Regions from separate parts of the Lysinibacillus sp. BSL11 genome, predicted to be linked through region 2. Evidence: riboswitches for the same ligand, from Rfam matches in the RefSeq annotation. Region 2 holds a riboswitch; each other region holds the start of a gene.

Region 1 (5,893 bases), on a different contig from region 2:
GTGAAGTTGACGTTAAAGCAAACACAGGTATTTCTGTACAGGACGTATCTCACTAATACACTCGACAGCCTCGTAAGTATCTTGCTTACGAGGTTTTACTTTTTCTTCCCTTTTCGCTACTATAGAATTAAAAATGAATTGGAGGCGATGCTCATGTCACAATCTAAAGCTAAAAAGAAGCGGATGCACATTAAACGCACCGTTGGTAAAGATGTTGAAAAAAATCGACAATCTATCTCTTTTAGTACACATGAACGTCTAACGAAAACAAAAAACGAAAAATTAGCGCATGATTATACGAAATATAAAAAGCAGTATAAGGACGAATAACTCGTACCTATACTGCTTTGTCCTATTAAAGCCGATAAAATGTTTTCGTGTTTTGCGTAATAATTTTGGCCGCTTCCCGTGTTGATAGCCCTTTGATGGAGGCAATCACCTCAATCGTTGAGTGCATCATCCAGGGAGATGTACGCTTCTTCGTAAACGGTCCCTCAAACGGCCAAGGACCATCCGTTTCTACCATCATCAAATCAATCGGATACGCATCAATTAGCTGTTGAATTTCCTCTTCATACAAGCAATCTGGAGTTATGGAAATAAAATAACCACGCTCTATCATGCGCTTCACAATAGCTTCATCCCCTTTAAACCAATGAAAATGGGCTTCGTGAAGCTGATGCTTTTCCAGCAAATCACACACAACATGGGCGTCCTCATATACTGCGTGTAACACAATTGGCATGTTCAGTTCCTTCGCCAATACAACAAAACGCTCTAATAACGCCACATAGGGACGTTCATCAATCCCTTGCTCTTGTCTTAAATAATAAGGTAGACCCACCTCACCAATAGCAACCATGTCATCCTGATGCGAACGAATCCAATCGAATAATGCTGCCTCATCATTTGGACTTAGTAAAGGCTGTTCAGGATGAAAGCCAAAAGCAGCCTTTACTTGCTGATAGCTATTCGATAAACGCAACGTTCTTTCACAAGAGGAAAGTTGCATACTAACCGCAATTACAGCTTTCACCTCTTCTAATAAGGAGGGAATTTCCTCATCGGTGTACTGATCCAAATGAATATGCGCATCAATCAACATACATATCACCCTTTTCCTCCTGTAAATACATAAATAATTGTTGCTTTAACGCTGTGAATGCTGCAGAATGTCGAATTTCCTCTTTCCGAGGTCTCTCAAATGGCACGATGATTTCCTTTTTAACGGTTGCTGGACGTTTGGTTAAAACAAGTATGCGATCTGCTAAAAAGAGAGCTTCCTCAATACTATGTGTAACAAATAGAATGGATTTGCGATACTCTTCCCAGATAGATAAAAGCCATGCTTGCATTTCCAGTCGAGTAAATTCATCCAACGCAGAAAATGGTTCGTCTAAGCATAAAATCGGCTTTTCACTGACCATTGCTCGAATAAAGGACACACGCTGCTGCATACCTCCAGACAGTTCGTTCGGGTAGGCATGGATAAAGGAGGCAAGACCAACCTTTTCTAACCATTCCTTGGCACGTTCAACATTCGGTTTATGCTGTAATTCCTCTACAAGCGTGACATTTTCTACTATTGTGCGCCAGGGTAATAGACATGGCTGCTGTGGCATATAGCCAATCGTTCCTTTTTTTCGTTGGATATCCTCTCCATTTAGTAAAATGGCTCCTTGATCAATTGGCGAAACACCACCAATTAATTGAAAAAGTGTGCTCTTACCACTGCCTGAAGGACCAACAATGGCCACAAACTCGCCATCCTTTACGTCAAAAGAAAGTTGATCAAGTACTTTTAGTGCATCGAAGGATTTAGCGATGTTTTGAATGCTGAGCATGATAGCCTCTTCCCTTCACCATAAATTTTTCAATTAAACGAATACCGCTAAACAATAGTAAGCTCAAGAGAACAATCGCAAAAATTGCCACAAATACGCGATCTGTACGGAAGGAGGACTGGGCTAGGGTCATGTAAACACCAATACCCTTTTTTGCACCAAGCCACTCCGCAATCACAGCCCCCATCACACTATATGTAGCCGCAATTTTAATGCCTGAAAAAATCGCAGGATAGGCATAAGGCCATTCCAGCTTCCAAAAGGTTTGTGCCTTTGTAGCACCAACCATGGCAAAATAATGCTTTAATGCTAGAGCTGTTTGTCTAAATCCATCCATCGCTGCAATGACAATCGGGAAAAAGCACACAAGACAGATAATGATAAGCTTCGGTAATAAGCCAAAGCCAAACCAAATAATAAGTAGCGGTGCCAAGACTAGAATAGGAACATTCTGCGACATAATAAGAATTGGATAAAACAGTTCTCGAATAAAATTAAATCGATGCAACACTACTGCCACCGTTAGCCCACAAGCGATGCCAATGGCCAAACCTAGTAGAGCTAGCTGTACCGTAGCAAATGCATGTGGTAGAAAGGTTTGATACGAACGGATGGACTCCGACAAAATACTACTGGGTGCGGGTAATAACCAATGAGGAACTTCAGCGAACCGCACGATTAGTTCCCATATGAATAAGAGGAAGGCGATAAAAATTATCGTCCTTCCCTTGTGTAATGCACGTTTCATTACTGATATTTCTCCGTTAATGTATCCATCGTAATACCCGTTGGCTGATATAAAATTTTCACTTGTGTAATGACATTGATGGCACCAAGCTCGATCATCTTCTCATTCATTTTTTCAATGATTTGGAGCAATGTTGAAAGCTCACCCTCCATCGTTGTTTCCAATGGATGAACCTCATATTTCACCCCAGAAGCATCGATCACCGCAATTGCTGCATCTACATACGGTATCACATCTTCATATTTCTCTGTCTTCGGAATGATTTGTACACTGATTAATGAATTTGCCATCTTATTTGGCCTCCTTTTTAGGTAAGAACTCATTAGTAAAGGCTTTTTTCGCATCAAATTCGCCCTCTAGTACTTGATTGCTAGACATCCATTTCGCATAATTTTCCCACACAGAAAGCTTTTGCTCTCCCCATTGCTTGGCATCATCCTGGTATTTATCAGCCAGCCATTCCTGACTTTTATGCACTAACGCTTTATCTAAATCAGGGGCCGCTTCGATTAAAATATCCGCCGCTTCACTTGGGTTTTCAATTGCGTATTCATAGCCCTTCGCTGCCGCTGCCACAAAGGCTTTGACTACATCGGGGTTGTCCTGTATCATTTTTTCATTTGTAGCTAAAACGGGCGTATAATAATCTAATTGATCACTATAATCTGTAAGATATAGCATATTAATCTTTTCCCCACGCAGCTCAGCCTCAATACCAGTCCATGCATAATAAATCCAAGCAAAATCAATGTCTTTTTCCATCATTGTGAAGAAATCTAAATCCCCTGCATTGACAATATCTAGCTTATTAATATCTGCCTTTTCTTTTTGCATTAGTGATTGTAAGACGGCTTGCTCTAATGGCGCACCCCAACCACCATAGGTTTTACCTTCAAAATCCTTTGGCGATGTAATGCCCTTTGAAGCAATAGAAGCAAAGCCAGATGTATTATGCTGTATAATTGCTGCGATTGAGACCAGCGGCACATCCTGTACTCGTGCCTGTGTTATGCCTTCCTGATAGCTCACGCCAAAATCCGCCTTTCCAGAAGCAACAAGCTGATCTGCACCCGCCTCACCAGGCATAATAATATCAACATCTAAGCCCTGTTCCTCAAAATAACCGAGTTTTTTTGCAACATATAGTCCTGTATGATTTGTATTCGGCGTCCAATCCAGTACCACAGACACCTTTTTCAGCTTGTCAGCAGCCTGCTTATCCTCCTTGTCACTACAGCCTGCTAATGTTAATAGTGCTACCATTAGAATAAATAACCATTTCTTCATGTGAAAGCCTCCCAGTTTGTAATATGAAAGTGTTCATGAATGAATGTTGTCACCAGAAGAAAGCGTATACAATGTTGGCAAGCTGTTGCTTGAAAACATAAAAAAACGCCTAGGATTCCTCCCAGACGTATTGCAATCAATCTTCAAAACTTTGCTTTTTTGAATAGATGTTCCCTACGCTGGTACGAGCCAAATCAGGTTCAAAGGGTCAGCGTCTATCGGACACAATCTCAGCTAGCAATTACTAGCCCCCCTACATTCTTTCGCTATGAACTTTTCGATGATTATTATACCCATAGTTTCACTTAAATGACAAGGTGCTATTTTTGAAATGAGCTTAAAGCCCAGCACTCCTAAGAGACTGGGCATTCTTTTAGCTTGGTTTCTGTTCTTTTTTGGCTGTGACAACATGAGAGATTGCCCCATCTGTTGCAATATCCACTTTAAATGAACCGTTGGAATGGCGATCCGCACGAGACAATGCTTGCACGTCAATCACCTCTTGAACACCTTTTTCAGTTTCAATCACAACCTGCTCCCCGTCTGTTGCTTGAACAACTGCCACAATTCGGTGAGGGTTTGCTTTTAACTCTGTTAATACTTTTAGTCCACGTTTTGCACGACCTGCTACTTCAACTTCAGCGACATTCATTTTCTTCACGGCCCCACGCTGTGTCACAATCACTACATATTGGGTAACATCAGGCTGTAATACATTGACGCCAACTAAGGCTTCTCCATCTTTTAGTGTGATCCCTTTCACACCGCCTGTTTTCACACCTGTCACAGGTAGTTCCTCCATTGGGAAACGAATTGCATAGGCTGTATCCGTTGTGAGCATCAGCTCCACGTCATCTGTTACAAACGATGCATAGATCATCGCATCACCAGCCTTGACGTTCATCGTTTTAATAGGCTTTGAATAACGTGTCACTGCATAGTCTACGAGTGGTGAGCGCTTAATTTGACCATCTTTTGTGGCTGTGAAGACATACGTATTTGGCTGTTCAAATGTTTCGAAGCCATAAACCGCAATAATCGATTCATCTTCCCCTGTTGGGACAATACTTGAAATATGCTGACCGAGATCCTTCCAACGTATATCAGGCAGCTCATGAACAGGCTGATAAATATAATTGCCTCGATTTGTGAACAGCAATAGATGGTGCTGTGTATTTAAGTTTGCTTCATACAATAAATAATCTGAATCCTTCATGGCAAAATCTTGCCCATTTGAAGCGGCATGAGAACGTGTGGATGTGCGTTTAATATAACCATCCTTCGTTACTGTTACGACAACCTCCTCACTTGGCACAAGGACATCCAATGTAATTTTAATTTCTTCAATTTCTTGCTCAATCTTCGAGCGGCGAGGCTCTGTAAAGCGTTTCTTAATATCAAGCAGCTCTTGTTTAATAACACGCACAAGCTTAGCCTCACTTTGTAGAATCCCCTCTAGCTTCGCAATTAACTTATCTAACTCGTCCTGTTCCTGACGAAGCTCTGTAATATCCGTATTCGTTAAACGGTATAATTGCAGGCTTACAATGGCCTCTGCCTGTACTTCTGTAAAATCAAACTTCTCTTGTAAATTAAGCTTTGCATCCTTCTTATCATTAGAAGAACGAATTGTCGCAATGACTTCATCTAAAATCGAAAGAGCTTTAATTAATCCATCTACAATATGAGAACGGTCCTTTGCCTTTTGCAAATCATAAATGGAGCGGTTTGTTACCACTTCTTTTTGATGGGCAATATACGCATCTAGCAATAATGGCAATGTCATCATCGTTGGACGACGATTATGAATGGCAATCATATTAAAATTATAAGCTACCTGTAAATCCGTTGTTTTAAACAAGTACTGTAAAATTCCTTGTCCTGGTACATCCTTTTTCAGCTCAATTACCACTCGTAAGCCTGTACGGTCTGATTCATCACGAATTTCCGCAATGCCTTCTAGTCGTTTATCTACACGTTGCTCATCAATTTTTTTTACAAGATTCGCTTTATT
Region 2 (5,893 bases):
AGTACTTTTAATTTCTTTTTATACATCTTTTTGTCTAGTTCAACAGTTAGATCTAGATTCTTCAAATTTTGTGTCATGAAACTTCACTCCTTTTATTTGGCTATTCTTATTGTACTAAAGAAATATATGGATGCCTATCAGACATGGTAAATTGTAGGTATTAATAGTAAAACAACACGATACATTGTTGGAAATTTCCGTTATAATAAAAAAAGTGACAGTACTATACTTATTTGTCTTTTCCCTATACAATCTAACACGAAGGGAGAGGAAAACATGCCTCGGTTTATCATGATGACAATCTCTTATCTTGTCTCAATCATCCTAACCTTTTCATCCTTTTTCGTGAACATCAACGGTCAATCTTCGCTAGAAATCGCTAATCGTTTTTCTGTAGTATTTGCACCAGTTAGTGTAAGTCATGTAATTTGGATTATCATTTATTTTTTACTCGGTTATTGGTTAGTTATGAACATGAAAAAGACAACTTTGAAACAGTCTGCGCTTTTTAGTTGCATAAATATATTACAAGCATTAATGATATATGTCTGGCACCATGAGTTATTTATTGTTTCTCTTGGCATTACATTACTCTTAGTCTTGTATTTGTTTATGTTGTATAATACGTACCCTCTTCAGAACAAATCCTTGTTTGGTCGTATTCCTTTCTCTATTTATTTAGCATGGATGACATTTATTTTTATCACAAATACAAGCTTTACGTTAACGGCTTATGGTTGGAACGGCTTTGGTCTTAGTACGCCTCTTTGGGCAGTGATTTTACTTACTTTAGGAGGAGCCATTGCGCTACATATCCGTTTCCATCACTTTGATGTTATGTATCCAAGTGTTTTTATTTGGGCTTATATTGGAATCGCCATACATAATGGTTTTGATGAGCTACTTGTCACTACAGCCGCTTTATTTTTATGCGGTGTTCTCTTTGTTGGCATTTTTTTTATTAAAAAAAATCCTGCCTACCAAAAATAATTTGGTTAGCAGGATTTTTTCATTGCATCCTATTCTTCGTCTAATGACGTTAAGATAATTGGTTTATCTTTTGTTACAATGACTGAATGTTCGATTTGAGCTACAAGTGATTTATCAGGTGTCACGAATGTCCAGCCATCACCTGCTTCTACGATATGCTCTGCATTTGCTGAGATAAATGGCTCAACCGCAAGGACCATACCTTCTTTCATAATAGTAGAATCCCATGCATCGTAATAATTTAAAATATGGTTTGGTTCATCATGTAAAGATTGACCTAAGCCATGACCTGTTAAATTCATAATAACAGTTAACCCATTAGCATTTGCCTCGCGTTCAACAGCTTTACCAATTTGATTTAATTTAGATCCAGCCTTTACTTTTGTCATTGCTCGATCAAAGGCACTTTTAGCAACACGGCAAAGCTTTTCTTTGTCCTCATAGCCATCACCCACAACAAATGAAATACCTGTGTCAGCAAAATAGCCATTTAAAGAACCAGAAACATCAATATTTACGATATCTCCTTCTTGAATAACACGCTTTCCTGGAATACCATGTGCTACTTCTTCATTGACACTAATACATGTATACCCTGGAAAATCATATTCTCCCTTTGGTCCTGAAATAGCGCCAGCCTCTGCAAACATGCGACCAGCAATTTCATCAAGCTCAAGTGTTGTAACTCCTGGCTTTGTTGCAGCTTTCATCGCTTCGCGAATTTCAGCACAAATGCGTCCTATTTTTTTAAAAGCTTCAATCTCTTCTTGCGTTTTTACAATCATGTATAACGTCCCTTTCATCTAATATCTATTCTTTAATATAACATAACTTTTTATGCGTATAACGATAAACGCTTTAAATATTGTATGCTTTCCTACTTTGCAAAGTGCTAAAAGAGCTATTCACGATAAAAAAGCCCCTCCACTCATGTGAAGGGACTTGCATTAAGCTTTTCTTTGCATTAATTGTGGAGCGGCTGTGAATAAAAGAACACCAACGATTGCCGTTAAAATGGTTGCTGGTAGCATATATGTACCATTGTAGATGATGGAATAGATCCATGCATTTTGGTCACCGGCATATTCGGCAAAAAATACAGCACCAGCAATTGTATGTGCTGTGTATCGTAAGAAGCCTGCGAAAACGGTACCTATGATTATATAAAGTGCCATTTTTGTTTTGTTCATATGTTTAGCAGCGTCTAACACTGGTCCACGAACAACCGCCGCTAATCCTACAACTGTAAAAGCAACTCCATAATCCAGGAATCCTTGTAGCCAGTGCACAATCGTAGCACCAAACATGGTTTGCATTACACCTACGAGTAATCCAGTTGTTAGCCCAGCTACTAAGCCCCAGCGAAATGCTATTAACATAATTGGTACCATAACAAGACTAACTGAGCCGCCTTGTGCCCATACTTTAAAGGAAACCTGATCCAGTACGAGACCAATCGCTGCAAAAATCGCAATCTCCACTAGCATTAATAGTCTTTTTTTGTCCATACATATTCTCTCCTTTGTTCCGATGTAGGATACAAGAGCAGGAATAGAAAAGCGCTGATATGTCTCTTTCTGACACCTTTTTTCCTTTAAGGACGAAAAAACGATGTCAGGACAGAGCCTCACATCGTACAAGTGTCGGTTTCTATCCACATCCCTACGCAAGCGTTAACTTACAGGTTCGAAGAGTCAAGGCATTACGTGCCCAGTCTCAGCTGACATCATCAGCTCCCCTTGTGGTCGTTACATCTGAATTTATTTGAACAATCTCATTGTACGCAAAGGATTGAAGGATTACAACCTTCCATACATCATTTTTTTGAAACTTTGCTGTTTTTCATGCGTAAATATTTAAAAAGGAGGTACAACTATGGAGAATCAAAAAATTTTAGCTGCCTTTAGTTATCTTAGTATTTTCTTCGCCCCTTTTATCGTTCCATTAATTGTATATTTTGTGACAAAAGACAGTGATGTAAAAAGCCATTCGATTCGTGCACTTGTCTCTCATTTAATACCTTTTGTTTTTGGCATTCTATTCTTTATTGTCTTTGTTTTTTCCACATTTAGTTTAGATCCAACCTCCAATAACAAGACGGTGATGATTATTTGGTTTGCTTCATTCGCCATCTATGCTCTCGTCTCACTAGGTATTGTGATTTGGAATATAATTCAGGCTGTTCGTGTTATCCGTTAATGTTTTATTTTTAAGTGAAACAGGTAGTAGTAATTGTAAAAGGAGCTGTTTTGGGATGAAAGTATCAAACGTTGTAAAAACTGCCGTCAAGTTAGCACCTATTGTTATTCCTATCGTAAAAAAAGTAATGGCTGCAAAAAAGGGCACAACACCTAATACCACCACTCGAAAAAAATAAAACGAAGGCGTATTCCTATACGCCTTCGTTTTATTTCACTTCAAAATGGGTTTGACTATGGCCATTCAATGTTTTTTCCACGTGTAAAACTGCTGGCATCGCAGATTTCAATTCAGGCACATGAGAAATAACGCCAATCATACGACCAGAATCCTGTAAATCAATTAATGTATCAATTGCTTTATTTAGTGATTCCTCATCGAGTGAGCCAAAGCCCTCATCAATAAACATCGTTTCAATATGAATATTACCTTGGAAGCTTTGAATCACATCTGCCATCCCCAATGCAAGGCTCAATGAAGCATTAAATTTTTCGCCACCTGATAAAGTTTTGACATCTCGTAATTGATCCGTATAAGCATCATAAACATCAAGACCAAGGCCACTTTGCTTCGCATGCTTTTCTAATCTATCTGAACGTCTAAGCTCGAATTGACCGTTTGATAAATGATACAGACGTATATTGGCAGCTTCTGTAATTTGATCTAAGTAGTTAATTTGTATATACCGCTCAAAGGATAGCTTTTTCGAGTTTTGTCCATTTAATAATCCATAGAGCTCCTTTACTCGCCCTGCTTCTTGTTCAAGTAAATGAAGCTCTTTCGCTATTTCTTCCACCCTTTCACTAAAGCCTTGGCATGCTTGTATAAAGCCATTCATCTGTTGCAAACGTTTAAATGCTTCCTCATAGGAAATTCGATGCTGTTCTACTCTTGCTTCAAGCGCCTCTAAATCTTGCTTCTCTTTCCCTTGAAGATAGGTAGCCCCTTCGGTAATCTGGATTTGCAACGTGTGTACTTGTAAAGCATAGTCACTGCATGCTTTTCGAAGTGCATCTAATTGTATGGCACTCCGTTTAGCAGTAGCATAAGCCTCATAGCTTTCGAAACCTAATTCTTGCATATTTGCTGTAAATTGCTGAAGCTTTTCATTCATTTTAAGCTGTAATTCCTCAAAGGACTGTTTGGCAATTTCTACAGTTAGTGTTGCATTGCTAGCTGTTTCCTTTGCTGCATGCAAATTTTCCTGACTCACTTGCCAACTTTTTTGAAGCTCTTCTTTCTGTTTGCTAACTTCATTCAGTTGTTGCTTTAATTGCTGTAAAGTTGGTAAATTAGGAGGCATCTGCTTAAGTTGTTCGTCTACAACCGCTTGTAATTTTGTCCATTCTTTTATCTGCTCTGCTAAATATTGCTCTAGCTTCATATGTTTATTTCGTAGCTGTTCTATTCGCTCATGCTGATGCTTTATTTTCAATCGCACATCAGCTAATTGATGTTGAATAATTTTTAATGCAGCAATCTCTTGTTCCACTTCATGTAAAGTAGCGGTGATCTGTGATTGGTCTTCTTGTTTAATATGCTGTGCCTCAAGTTGTTGCCATGTATCTTGAAGAAGTTGCTGCGCTGATGCTAAAAATGCCTCTTTCTCTAAATACTTACGCTCGTCTGATGATGCCTTCGCTCTTAATGCTTCCACTTGAGCAAGCTCAATAACTTCCAGTTGTTCATTGTGCGCTTTCTGATGTGTCATACTACCACAAACAGGACAGGCTTCTCCTTCCTTCAGCTGTTCTGCTAAAATACTAGCTTGACTCGTCAGCCACCGTTGCTGCAAAAGTTGAAGAGCCTCTTTACTATCTTGATAGAGACTGTCTGAAGCAACTACATCCTGCTTAGCTAACTCTACGGCATATTTATATTTCTCCGCTTGCTTGATTAAAGCAACTTGTTCCCGTAGTTTCGGTAATTGCTCTAAATAGCTTTCATAGGGTTCAACCAGTTTTTCATAGCCTTCTAACGATCGAGAAAAATGCTGGAATTGCTCTTGTTCATTTTCCAAAAGTTTGAGGTTATCATTTACTGCTCGTTTTGCATTTTCAGCATATTGCTCCGCTATTTGCAGCTGCTGTATATTGTTTTCATAGGCTTCAAATTTCGGCAATAGCGCTAGCATATGCATTTCCTGCTGTAAGACTTGCTGTCGTTCAGATTCTTTAGCCTGCTCTATCTCATATTTTTCTTGTGCGTCTTGCAACTTTTCTTGTGACTGCTGTTGCTTAACCTTTGCTTGTTGAAAAGCTAGTTCTTTTACATTCAGTTCAGCACGTAAATCCTTGCATTGTTGTTCTAGTAGCACAAGTCGCTCTGCTTGTTCTGCTAAAGCAATCTCCTTCTCCTTTGCTTGGTATAAATCCTGCTGTTGTAAAAGCATTTGCAGCCGTTGCTGTCGAGTAGCTTGTTCATCAAATTGCTCATTTAGCGTTTTTGCTAAGCGATAATATTCCTGCTCTTTTTGATGAAGGCTATATGCTTCTTCATAGTATGACTGTTCATCTTCTCCACATTTCTTATAGTAGCTAAGCTCCTCATCAAGTGCCTCTGTTAGTTGATGTAAATTTTCCGTATTATCAGCAATCAATGTGAATAAAGCGGAAGAACGCTGTGGTAAGGCGCCCACAATTTGACCAAGTAAATGTTCTTTTAATTGTTTGGCACGTTCAAGATCCCTTTCTGCTTCTTTACG
Region 3 (5,893 bases), on a different contig from region 2:
CTTTGGAGTGTTTGAATAAGCGCTTCATCACCTTTTTCACCATTGCGCAGAACAATAAATGCCTTGACAATATTTCCCCTTACTTTATCAGGGCTCGCAATAACAGCAGCCTCTTTTACGGTTGGATGTTTCATTAAAGCATCCTCTACTTCAAAAGGGCCAATTGTATAGCCTGAGGATATAATAACATCGTCTCCTCTACCATCAAACCAAAAGTAGCCATCTTCATCTTTATAGGCACGATCTCCTGTAATATACCAATCCCCTCGAAATTGTAAATTTGTACGTTCAGGATCATTTAAATATTTTTTAAAGAGGGCTGGTGTTTCACGATGAACAGCAATATCACCAACTTCTCCGATTGTAACGGGTTTGCCCACATCATTAATAATTTCAACAGTGTTGCCAGGAGTAGGTTTTCCCATAGAGCCAACTCTTGCTTCCATCCCTACCATTGTGCCTACTAATAATGTATTTTCCGTTTGTCCATAGCCATCTCGCACTTGTAATTTAAATGTTTCCAAGAATACTCTAATGACCTCACTATTTAATGGCTCACCAGCTGATACAGCTTGGCGAATTGCACTTAAATCATACTCATGTAAATTATCAAGCGCTGCCATAAAACGATATTCAGTTGGTGTACAGCATAGTACATTGATTTTGAATCTCTGAAGCAATGCTAAATAAGAAGATGCTTCAAATTTACCTTTGTAGACAAATGCAGTAGCACCACTGCCTAAAGTAGCCAGAAACGGACTCCATATCCATTTTTGCCAGCCTGGTGCTGCAGTCGCCCAAACAATATCATTTTCTTGTACACCCAACCAATGTGGTGCTGTTGTTCGTAAATGAGCATAGCCCCAACTATGAGTATGCACTGCTGCTTTTGGATTTCCTGTTGTTCCACTTGTATAGGCTAAAAATGCATTGTCTGTGCTTTTTGTTGGGATAGGATTTATGTAGGTTGTAGATTGATTATACATTTTTTCAAGTATGTTCTGCCAAGGTTTATGTGCATTCCCTATGACAAATTGTTGGATGTCTTGTAAATTCCCCACTTTATCGAACTGTTCAATATAGGGTTCAAATGCAATAACCGCTTTAGCATTTGCATGACGAATTCGATACTCAATATCCTTTGTTCTTAACATTTCAGAACTTGGAATAATAGTTAAACCTGCTTTTAATGCAGCAATATACACAATATATGCTTCCACTGAACGGGGTACCATCACTAAAATGACATCACCTTTCTTTAAACCTTGCTTGGTGAATACATGTGCTGCTTGATTCGCTTTTTCCAATAAATGTGCATATGTAATACATTGGATGTCTTGGTTTTCTTCATAAATGATTAAAGCATTTTTGGTTGCATCCTGAGCATATTTTTCAATTTCCTCTACTATGTTATACCATTCTGGTGCAACTAAATCTTGTCTTTTCATGGCAATTGCCCCCTTTTGTTATGACACATTATAAAACTCTTTTTTCAGCATTTTCAATGGTTTGTGTTTAATTTCGGTAAAGTCATGACAACTATCATACTCTCCTATATGGCATCGGTCACATTTTATCTATAGGAAAACTTGCTATTGAATACAAATGAAAAGTATGGTACATTTTGGTCAACTAAAAGCAAGATTGCAGGGGGACTCGCAAGAGTTGAGAAGGTAAAACCTGACCCTTTGAACCTGTTAGTTAATACTGACGTAGGGAGCAATAAACATCTTTTTTCAGATGAAAGGCTCTTTTCGTGCATTTTTACACAAAAAGAGCCTTTTTTGCATGCTTACGTCCATCCCTAAAGGAGGACTACAATGATTTTTCAAACAATTCGTCAACAACAACCACTTATACATTGTATTACCAATTATGTAGTGGCAAATTTTCAAGCAAATGGTTTATTAGCGATAGGTGCTTCACCAGTAATGGCCGATGACTGCCAAGAGGTAGAGGAGATGGTAGCCATTGCTCAAGCATTATTAATTAATATTGGAACACTTAATAATCGCACAAAAAGTGCCATGTTATTAGCAGGTGAAAATGCCAATATACTTGATATTCCTGTTGTTTTAGATCCTGTCGGAGTTGGAGCCACAACTTACCGTAAGGAAACCGTAAAATATTTACTTGAAAACATACAATTTGCCGTTATTCGCTGTAATCTCGGCGAGCTAGCAGCAATAGCTGGTGTAAATTGGCAACAAAAAGGTGTCGATAGTGGTCATGGCACTATCGCTATGGAAGCAGAAGCCGTATCATTGGCTCAACGCTATCAATGCATTGTTATTGTCACAGGAGAACGCGATTTTATAACTGATGGCAAGCATAGTCAATGGATCGCTGGTGGTCATCCACAAATGACGGAAGTAACGGGTACAGGTTGTTTACTTAGTGCAATTTGTGGCGCAGCCTATAGTGTAAGCCATAACCCTTACCAACAATTAATAGAAACACTTACTTACTATAAAAAAGCAGGTGTACTGGCATCAGCATTTACTGCAGACATTGGTGATTTTCAAATAGCCTTACTCAATGCTATACATCGCTTATCAAAGGATGGTGTAGCTTCATGCATATTGTAACAACAATCGCTGGCTCAGATAGTGGTGGTGGCGCGGGTATACAGGCTGATTTAAAAACATTTCAGGAATTAGAAGTGTTTGGTACTTCTGTGATTACTGCTTTAACTGCTCAAAATACTTTGGGTGTAACAGGTGTTTGCCCAATTGACGTTTCCTTTATAAAAAAACAATTCGAGGCCTTGGTAGAAGATTTTCCAATCGCTGCGATTAAAACAGGAATGCTTTATTCCTCAGATATTATCAAAGCAATTGCACACACGATCAGTGAGCTAAACATTCCACTGATTGTTGATCCGGTGATGATTGCAAAAGGTGGGGAAAGCCTATTACAGCAAGAAGCTATCGATGCCTTATGCTCAACTTTACTACCACTTGCTACGGTTGTTACGCCTAATATACCTGAGGCAGAGACACTTACTGGGAAAGCTATACATCATTTTGAAGATATGAAAGAAGTAGCTCAAAGCTTGTTACAGCTAGGTGTACAATGTGTCATCATTAAAGGTGGTCATTTAGCAGATCCACTTTATGCCATTGATTATGTATTTTTTAAAAATGGACGTTCTTTTTCGATGCAGTCTCCTCGAATCCAAACAAAAAATACGCATGGTACTGGATGTACATTTTCCGCAGCACTTACTGCTTTTCTTGGACAAGGATTCACTCTGGAAAATGCCATTATAGAAGCTAAAAAATTTATCCAATTAGCTATTATGTATAATTTATCGATTGGAAATGGTCATGGACCCACTAATCATTTTGCTTATCAACAGCATAAGGAAGCCTGTGAGGTGATTATTCATGAAACGTGAGGATTTGCAGCTTTATTTTATTATGGGTACGAGCAATGTTCCTCCTCAAGAACAACCACTCTATATCCTAGAAAAAGCCTTGCAAGCAGGCATTACAATGTTTCAATTTCGCGAAAAAGGTCCTCATGCGTTAACTGGACTTGCCTATGAACAATTTGCACGCCAATGTCAAAAACTATGTCATCAATATAATGTGCCCTTCATCATTAATGACGATGTTGATCTAGCGATACGACTCGGCGCTGATGGTGTTCATATCGGACAAGATGATTTACCTGTAAGTGTAGCACGTAAAAGAGTTGGGAAAATGATTCTTGGTGTATCTGTCCATTGCGAGGAAGAATTGCAAATAGCTATTAACCATCAAGCTGATTATGTTGGTATCGGTCCAATCTTTCCAACATCCTCTAAAAGCGATGCACAACCACCATGTGGCACAACTTTTTTACAGGAGGCTCATTCACTGCATCCTGAATTACCAATTGTAGCAATCGGTGGAATAAATTTCACAAATGCACATTCTGTATTTCAAACGGGGGTTGATGGTGTTGCTGTTATTTCAGCTATCTGTCAAAGCAAAGATGTTGATCATACAGTAGCTACATTTAGATCTCTAACTCGTATAAATAAATGATCAAATAAACAAACTAAAACCAGTGCCTTTTACGGTCACTGGTTTTAAGTTTATAAATGCTTAATCAGCATTTATTGGTTGTTGTTTGGCATACCTTTTAATTGAGATTCTGCCATTTGTACAAGACGTTTAGTGATTTCACCACCAACGGAACCGTTGGCACGAGCTGAAGCTTCAGCTCCTAATTGAACACCAAATTCTTGTGCAATTTCGTATTTCATTTGATCTAGTGCTTGTTGTACACCAGGTACTGCAAGCTGGTTTGAACTGCGGTTGTTGTTTGAAGCCATGTTTCTCACCTCCTTGTGAATATAGAATGTGCGATATTAGATTTTTAATACAAAAAAATTAGAGGTAAATTGTACCTCTATTGGAATAACAATATCCATACAAAAAAGCCGTCTCAAAATGGGCTTTGAGACAGCTTTTGAATCCTTATAGTAGATCTGCAAATTTATCTTGTTGTTCTTCTTTCTTAGGGAAAATATAGACCTCGCGATTCTTCACTGCTCGCTCGATTAATTCATCAAAGTCAGAGAAGCTTTCATAATGCTCAACCTTTTCAAGCTTCGGTTTTGTTTTTGGACTTGCTGGTGTAAAAATCGTGCAGCAATCTTCAAATGGCTGAATAGATGTTTCGTATGTGCCGATTTTTTCTGCAATATCAATAATTTCTAATTTATCTGTTGAAATCAGCGGACGAAGAATAGGTGTATTTGTTACTGCGTTTATTGCTGTTAAACTTTCAAGCGTTTGACTCGCTACTTGCCCCAGACTTTCACCCGTTACAATAGCAAGTGCACCAATTTCCTCACGCACCTGATCAGCAACCTTCAACATCATTCGGCGTGTTGTAGTCATCGATACGTTAGAAGGTACTTTTTCTTTAATAAGAACTTGTATTTCAGTAAAAGGAATGACATGTAAACGAATACTAGCACCAAATTTTGTTAATTCATTGGCAAGCACTTTAACTTTTTCCAATGAATTTTGGCTTGTATAAGGTGGACTAAAGAAGTGAATTGCCTCTAATCGCACACCACGCTTCATCATTAAATAACCTGCAACAGGGCTATCAATACCGCCAGATAGCATTAATAAAGACTTGCCATTTGATCCTACAGGCATTCCACCTGCACCAGGAATGACTTGTGCCATCATATAAGTTGCATCATGGCGAACTTCTACACGCAGCTCAATATCAGGCTGCTTCACTTTAACGGATAAATTTTGAAATTGTGGTAAAACATAGCCCCCGATCTCACGTTGGATGGCATGAGATTCTAAAGGAAATGTTTTATCAGTACGTTTTACCTCTACTTTAAATGTATGTGGCTCGTCTTTAAATGTCTCCATAATCGTGATAGCAAGCTTTTTCATACTGTCCATATCTTTTTCGCATGCAGCAACAGGGCTAAATGATTGAATACCAAAAATTTTAGGTAAACCTGTAATTAGCATTTGCATTTGTGCTTCGTCTTCTATGGCAATAAACATACGGTCGCGTTCTGTGCGAATATGCAGTTGACCTAAATCTGCAAAGGCATGACGAATATTTTCACGTAAGCGGCGGATAAAATCCATTTTGTTGCGACCTTTTGTAGAAAGCTCACCATATCTAATTAAAATTTCTTTCCAAATCATTTACTTATTTTCTCCTTTGAGTTCCAACATTACTTCTGCTAGTACTTGTTTAAAGTTTTCTATATCTTCTATTGTGTTATGTGCGCCAAAGCTAAGGCGAATCACACCTTTTTTATAATGCTCATCAAGGTGAAGCGCCTCGACTACATGACTTGTTTTCGTTTGCTTGGAAGAACATGCACTTGATGTCGACACAATGACACCACGTTTTTGCA
Region 4 (5,893 bases), on a different contig from region 2:
AGGTTTCTGTAGCTATCAACGAGATTGCACAAGGAGCTTCGAAGCAGTCAGAGGATACAGAAGAAACAAATTATCGAATGATGGATTTATCAGATCAGATTGATGCCATTACGGCTCTTTCTAATGAAATGGATGAGCTATCTCATAAAACAGGTGTAACAACGGAAAAAGGATTGCATGAAGTTGAAAGTTTAAGAGTACGTAATATGGAGACAAATGAAATGAATGGGCGTATCCAGCAACAAATGGAATCATTAGCTTCTAATATTGCCAATATTAATCAGATTATTGCTTCGATCCAAAGCATTACCGAGCAGACTAATCTGCTAGCTTTAAATGCAAGTATTGAGGCTGCACGTGCTGGTGAGCATGGTAAAGGATTTGCTGTAGTTGCAGAGGAAGTTAGAAAGCTAGCAGAACAATCTAAAAATGAAACAGAAATTATTAAGAGTACAGTAGAAAGCATTCTTGAAAATTCTCAGCAAACGGTTGCTGTTATTGCATCTAATGCAGATTTAATGCAATCTCAAAATGAGTCAGTACAAAGCACGCAACTAGCGTTTAAAGATAGCAGTGACTTGTCAGGTTCAATTGCCAATTCTATTAGTGAATTAATGAATAAACTATCTAGCATGTTAGAGCATAAAAATCAGGCAATCATGGCTATCCAAAGTATTTCGGCTATTTCAGAGCAAACAGCAGCCTCTGCGGAACAAGTAAGTGCTTCTGCAATGGATCAACAAGCAGAATTACAAAAAGTAGCAGAGTCTATTCAAAATATGAACGATATTTCAAACGAGCTACAAGAAGTTGTAAATCGATTTAAGCTTGTTTAAAAGCAAAGGCTGCCTTCAATATAGAGGCAGCCTTCTTTGATTGTGAAAGTCAGAGAAATTGACCTAGAAGGAATTCAACACTACTATTAACACTGGAAGGGGGACATTGATATGATGTATCTCGGAATGATTTTCTTTCAAATTGTTGTTCCTATTTTAGTGTTACTTGTAATAGGCGCTATCCTACAAAAGAAATTTCGCTTTAATTTAAAAGCATTGTCTCAGCTTATTACATATTGCTTTATGCCGGCAGCTGTTTTTGTAAATTTATATGAAACACATGTGGAGTTATCGGTACTGGGAGAGGTCGGATTATTTATTATACTCTTTATCGGTAGTCAAATGTTACTCAGTCATTTTATGGCAAAAGGGCTAGGTTTAGCTAGAACAGAGGCAGCTGTCTTTAAAAATAGTGTGGTGCTTATTAACTCTGGCAATTACGGTATTCCAGTTGCTCAAATGATATTTGCCACGCAACCTATTGGAGTAGCCATTCAGGTCATGCTCGTAATCTTTCAAAATATGACTACGTATACATATGGATTATACAATTTAATTTCTTCTACAAAGTCGGGTATGACAATCATCAAGGATTTCTTTAAAATGCCTATTATTCATGCGCTGATTATAGGTGCCGCTATGAACTATTTTGGTATCGGTATTCCACAGTTTATCAAAATACCAGTAGAACATGTGGCAGATGGATTTATTGCTGTGGCCTTAATTACTTTAGGTGCGCAATTATCACAACTAGAGATGAAATCAATGTTTAATAAAACCGTCTTTATCAGCTGTTTTACGCGATTAATTATTGGACCATCTGTTGCATTAGCCATTATTTATATATTGGGATTAGATGGAGTCGTCGCACAATCACTGTTTATAGCTAGTGCCTTTCCAACATCCCGTAATAGTTCTAGTCTAGCATTGGAATATGATGTAGAATCAGCAACAGCCGCGCAAGCTGTTTTATTTTCAACCATTGTAAGCTGTATAACTGTAACCATTGTGATCTATTTTGCGGAAGTATTATTTACCTAGTAAGATAAAAAATAACTTCCATCTCTTAGTATTATCTGCTACACTAGCATCAAACTAAATAGTATTAACTAGGGGAGTCTGATGAGTCAGGCTGAGAGGGAAACGCTACGAAGTTTCTTGACCCTTTGGACCTGATCTGGCTCATACCAGCGTGGGAAAGTTAAGAAGCTATTGCAGAGTATGCAATCAATAGACCTTTACATTCGTGGCCGGATCCAAATAATTATTTTGGATTCGGCCTTTATTTTTTGGATTGTTGGGGTGAGCTAGAATCGGTCCTTATATCAAAATAAATTTAAGGGAGAGAAGTAGCTCATGTCAGCAATTAGTGAAAAGAATATTACCATTATGTCTAGCTTTGAAGGAAGCAAAAAAGTATATGTGGAAGGATCACGCCCAGATATTCTAGTACCTATGCGAGAAATTGCATTAAGTCCGACAACAGGCAGTTTTGGAAATGAAGAAAATGCTCCTATTCGAGTATATGATACGAGTGGGCCCTATACAGATCCAGCCTACCAAGTAGATATTACGAAAGGTTTACCTGCCTTACGAAATGCATGGATTCAAGAGCGAGGGGATGTAGAAGCATATGAGGGACGCTCCATCAAACCGGAGGATAATGGCTTTCGTCATGTTGATGACCCGCGTATTCAAGAAAATGTCTTCCCTGAGTTGACGAGAAAGCCTTTGCGTGCTAAAAAAGGTAAAAATGTGACACAGCTTCACTATGCACGAAGGGGGATTATAACGCCTGAAATGGAGTTTGTAGCGATTCGTGAAAATATGAATCCTGAATTTGTACGTTCAGAAATTGCAGCTGGACGAGCTATAATGCCTTCTAATATTAATCACCCTGAGGCAGAGCCAATGATTATTGGGCGTAATTTTCATGTAAAGATCAATGCGAATATCGGGAATTCTGCTGTATCTTCTTCCATTGCGGAAGAAGTTGAGAAAATGACCTGGGCAACTCGATGGGGCGCAGATAATATTATGGATCTATCGACTGGTAAACATATTCATACAACTAGAGAATGGATTATTCGAAATGCTGCAGTGCCAGTGGGAACAGTGCCAATTTATCAGGCTTTAGAAAAGGTAAATGGTGTAGCAGAGGATTTAACGTGGGAGGTTTATCGTGATACTCTCATTGAACAAGCTGAGCAGGGTGTGGATTACTTCACCATTCATGCAGGTGTCCTTTTACGCTATGTACCACTAACAGCAAATCGTGTGACAGGTATTGTATCTCGAGGGGGCTCTATCATGGCACAGTGGTGTTTATATCATCATCAAGAGAATTTCCTGTATACACACTTTGAGGAAATCTGTGAAATTATGAAAGCTTATGATGTGGCTTTTTCCTTAGGTGATGGTTTACGCCCAGGCTCAATTGCAGATGCCAATGATGAGGCGCAATTTGCAGAGCTTGAAACACTAGGCGAGCTAACACAAATTGCTTGGCAGCATGATGTTCAGGTGATGGTTGAAGGACCAGGTCATGTACCAATGCATCTGATTAAAGAAAACATGGACAAGCAATTAGAGGTTTGTAAGGAAGCGCCCTTCTATACATTAGGACCACTCACAACAGATATTGCTCCAGGTTATGACCACATTACATCAGCCATTGGGGCAGCCATGATTGGTTGGTTTGGTACAGCGATGCTTTGTTATGTGACACCAAAAGAGCATCTTGGTTTACCAAATCGCGAGGACGTTCGTGTGGGCGTTATCACTTATAAAATTGCTGCACATGCTGCTGATTTAGCAAAAGGTCATCCAGGTGCACAACAACGAGACGATGCACTGTCTAAAGCCCGCTTTGAGTTCCGTTGGCGTGATCAATTTAATCTGTCCCTAGATCCAGAGCGTGCAGTGGAATATCATGATGAGACACTGCCAGCAGAGGGAGCAAAAACAGCACACTTTTGTTCTATGTGCGGGCCGAAATTCTGTAGCATGAGAATTTCACAGGACATTCGTAATTATGCGAAAGATAAGGATTTGAATACGACTGAAGCGATCCATCAAGGTATGAAGGAAAAGGCAGAGGAGTTTAAAAAAGCAGGCAGTCGAATTTACCAATAATGAAAGAAAAGGCTTATGTCAAAAAATAGACATAGGCCTTTTTTTAATCAAAAAACTCCATGTGAATAGTGGATTCACATGGAGTAAAAGTTGGATTTGGATATCAATAATAAAGTGGAATATTAAACGTTTGTTGGTTGTTTTACATATGGATTTGTAAGGTCCATACCTTCTAATGAAAGACCCATCGCTTTTGCGACACCTTCACCATACGCTGGGTCAGCTAGATAGCAGTGAAGAATGTGACGGCGTTTGATGAATTCTTTAACAGAAGCCATATCATTCGCTGTATTTTCAAATAGACGTTGTTGCTCTTCCACCGTCAATAGACGGAATAGCTTACCTGGTTGCTCAAAGTAATTATTATCGTCTTCACGGAAGTCATGAATACCTGCATGACCATCAATGCGTAATTCAGGCTCTTTATGGTCTAAATTATGCTCCCACTCGCCATAGCTATTTGGTTCATAGCTTAATGTCGAACCGAGATTGCCATCAAAGCGCATTGCTCCATCGCGGTGGAAAGTACGGAATGGACATTTTGGTGCGTTGACAGGAAGCATATAGTGATTTACACCAAGACGATAGCGTTGTGCATCCGCATATGCAAAGATACGACCTTGTAACATTTTATCTGGTGAGAAGCTGATACCAGGAACAATGTTAGAAGGTGCAAATGCAGCTTGTTCAACTTCTGCAAAGTAGTTGTCTGGATTTTTGTTTAACTCGAACTCACCTACAGGAATTAATGGGAAGTCTTTTTTATACCATACCTTTGTTAAATCAAATGGGTTGTATGGTAGCTCACGAGCTTGTTCCTCTGTCATTACCTGAATGTACATTTTCCATTTAGGGAAATCGCCTTTTTCAATTGCTTCATATAAATCACGTTGTGAAGATTCACGGTCTTGACCAATAATCTCATTCGCCTCGGCACCAGTTAAGTTCTTAATGCCTTGCTCTGTACGGAAGTGGAATTTAACCCAAACACGTTCATTATTAGCATTGATAAAGCTATACGTATGAGAACCAAATCCGTGCATATTACGATAACCAGCTGGAATACCACGGTCAGACATAACAATTGTCACTTGGTGAAGTGCTTCAGGTAATGAAGTCCAGAAATCCCAGTTAGAATTGGCATTTTTCATATTTGTACGTGGGTCACGTTTTACCACATGGTTTAAATCTGTAAAGTGTAATGGGTCGCGGAAGAAGAATACAGGCGTATTGTTCCCTACTAAATCCCAGTTTCCATCTTCTGTATAGAATTTAAGGGCGAAGCCACGAATATCTCGCTCTGCATCTGCTGCACCACGCTCACCCGCTACTGTAGAGAAACGTGCGAACATTTCAGTTTTCTTGCCGATCTCTGAGAAGATTTTCGCCTTAGTATATTGTGAAATATCATGCGTTACAGTAAAAGTACCAAATGCACCTGATCCTTTTGCGTGCATACGACGTTCTGGAATTACTTCACGATTGAAGTTTGCTAGTTTTTCAACTAACCATACATCCTGAAGTAAAAGAGGGCCACGTGGACCTGCTGACATAGAGTCATGGTTACTTACTACTGGAGCACCACCTGCTGTTGTAAAGCGACGGCTACGATCATTTGCGTTTGTCATATTGGTTTACCTCCTGAAAAAAATGTGAGTCAAACTCTTCGTCTATAACTATAACAAATATAAAATAGAATTGCTAGTACATTATAATAATTATCGTTAAAGAATTTTTATATTTAAGTATAAACTATAAATATATGCGCTAGACATACGAATTATACATAGTTTCTAGCTTTAATTTATTTTATCTGATCGCAATTTTTATAGATAATTGTTACATTAAGATCAAGATAATGACAGTGTGATAAAAATCTTTATTGAAAATGAAATCAACTAATTGAAAATTATTTTAATCAA

The links. Region 2 has a riboswitch for thiamine pyrophosphate ahead of thiT (energy-coupled thiamine transporter ThiT). Riboswitches for the same ligand answer to the same signal wherever they lie in the genome.
Region 1: linked by a shared signal. The riboswitch ahead of RCJ95_RS09505 (ABC transporter substrate-binding protein) and the one ahead of thiT (energy-coupled thiamine transporter ThiT) in region 2 are both predicted to bind thiamine pyrophosphate.
Region 3: linked by a shared signal. The riboswitch ahead of thiM (hydroxyethylthiazole kinase) and the one ahead of thiT (energy-coupled thiamine transporter ThiT) in region 2 are both predicted to bind thiamine pyrophosphate.
Region 4: linked by a shared signal. The riboswitch ahead of thiC (phosphomethylpyrimidine synthase ThiC) and the one ahead of thiT (energy-coupled thiamine transporter ThiT) in region 2 are both predicted to bind thiamine pyrophosphate.

The regions. Positions count from the first base shown of each region.
Region 1 covers NZ_JAVGCX010000007.1:13,662-19,554, forward strand. The annotation lists gene RCJ95_RS09475 (solute symporter family protein) at 1-56, shown strand, start outside; gene RCJ95_RS09480 (hypothetical protein) at 154-330, shown strand; gene RCJ95_RS09485 (TatD family hydrolase) at 356-1,105, opposite strand; gene RCJ95_RS09490 (ABC transporter ATP-binding protein) at 1,095-1,844, opposite strand; gene RCJ95_RS09495 (ABC transporter permease) at 1,819-2,592, opposite strand; gene RCJ95_RS09500 (thiamine-binding protein) at 2,592-2,882, opposite strand; gene RCJ95_RS09505 (ABC transporter substrate-binding protein) at 2,884-3,879, opposite strand; TPP riboswitch at 4,034-4,144, opposite strand; gene parC (DNA topoisomerase IV subunit A) at 4,253-5,893, opposite strand, start outside.
Region 2 covers NZ_JAVGCX010000016.1:79,112-85,004, reverse strand. The annotation lists gene RCJ95_RS18675 (polyphosphate kinase 2 family protein) at 1-77, opposite strand, end outside; gene RCJ95_RS18670 (hypothetical protein) at 277-990, shown strand; gene map (type I methionyl aminopeptidase) at 1,020-1,775, opposite strand; gene thiT (energy-coupled thiamine transporter ThiT) at 1,938-2,498, opposite strand; TPP riboswitch at 2,633-2,740, opposite strand; gene RCJ95_RS18655 (DUF4870 domain-containing protein) at 2,866-3,189, shown strand; gene RCJ95_RS18650 (hypothetical protein) at 3,245-3,367, shown strand; gene RCJ95_RS18645 (AAA family ATPase) at 3,398-5,893, opposite strand, start outside.
Region 3 covers NZ_JAVGCX010000010.1:72,612-78,504, forward strand. The annotation lists gene mbcS (acyl-CoA synthetase MbcS) at 1-1,448, opposite strand, end outside; TPP riboswitch at 1,639-1,736, shown strand; gene thiM (hydroxyethylthiazole kinase) at 1,821-2,588, shown strand; gene thiD (bifunctional hydroxymethylpyrimidine kinase/phosphomethylpyrimidine kinase) at 2,576-3,400, shown strand; gene thiE (thiamine phosphate synthase) at 3,390-4,034, shown strand; gene RCJ95_RS13530 (alpha/beta-type small acid-soluble spore protein) at 4,106-4,324, opposite strand; gene thiI (tRNA uracil 4-sulfurtransferase ThiI) at 4,470-5,678, opposite strand; gene RCJ95_RS13540 (cysteine desulfurase family protein) at 5,679-5,893, opposite strand, start outside.
Region 4 covers NZ_JAVGCX010000019.1:64,542-70,434, forward strand. The annotation lists gene RCJ95_RS20235 (methyl-accepting chemotaxis protein) at 1-836, shown strand, start outside; gene RCJ95_RS20240 (AEC family transporter) at 948-1,877, shown strand; TPP riboswitch at 1,938-2,052, shown strand; gene thiC (phosphomethylpyrimidine synthase ThiC) at 2,193-3,971, shown strand; gene RCJ95_RS20250 (catalase) at 4,094-5,599, opposite strand.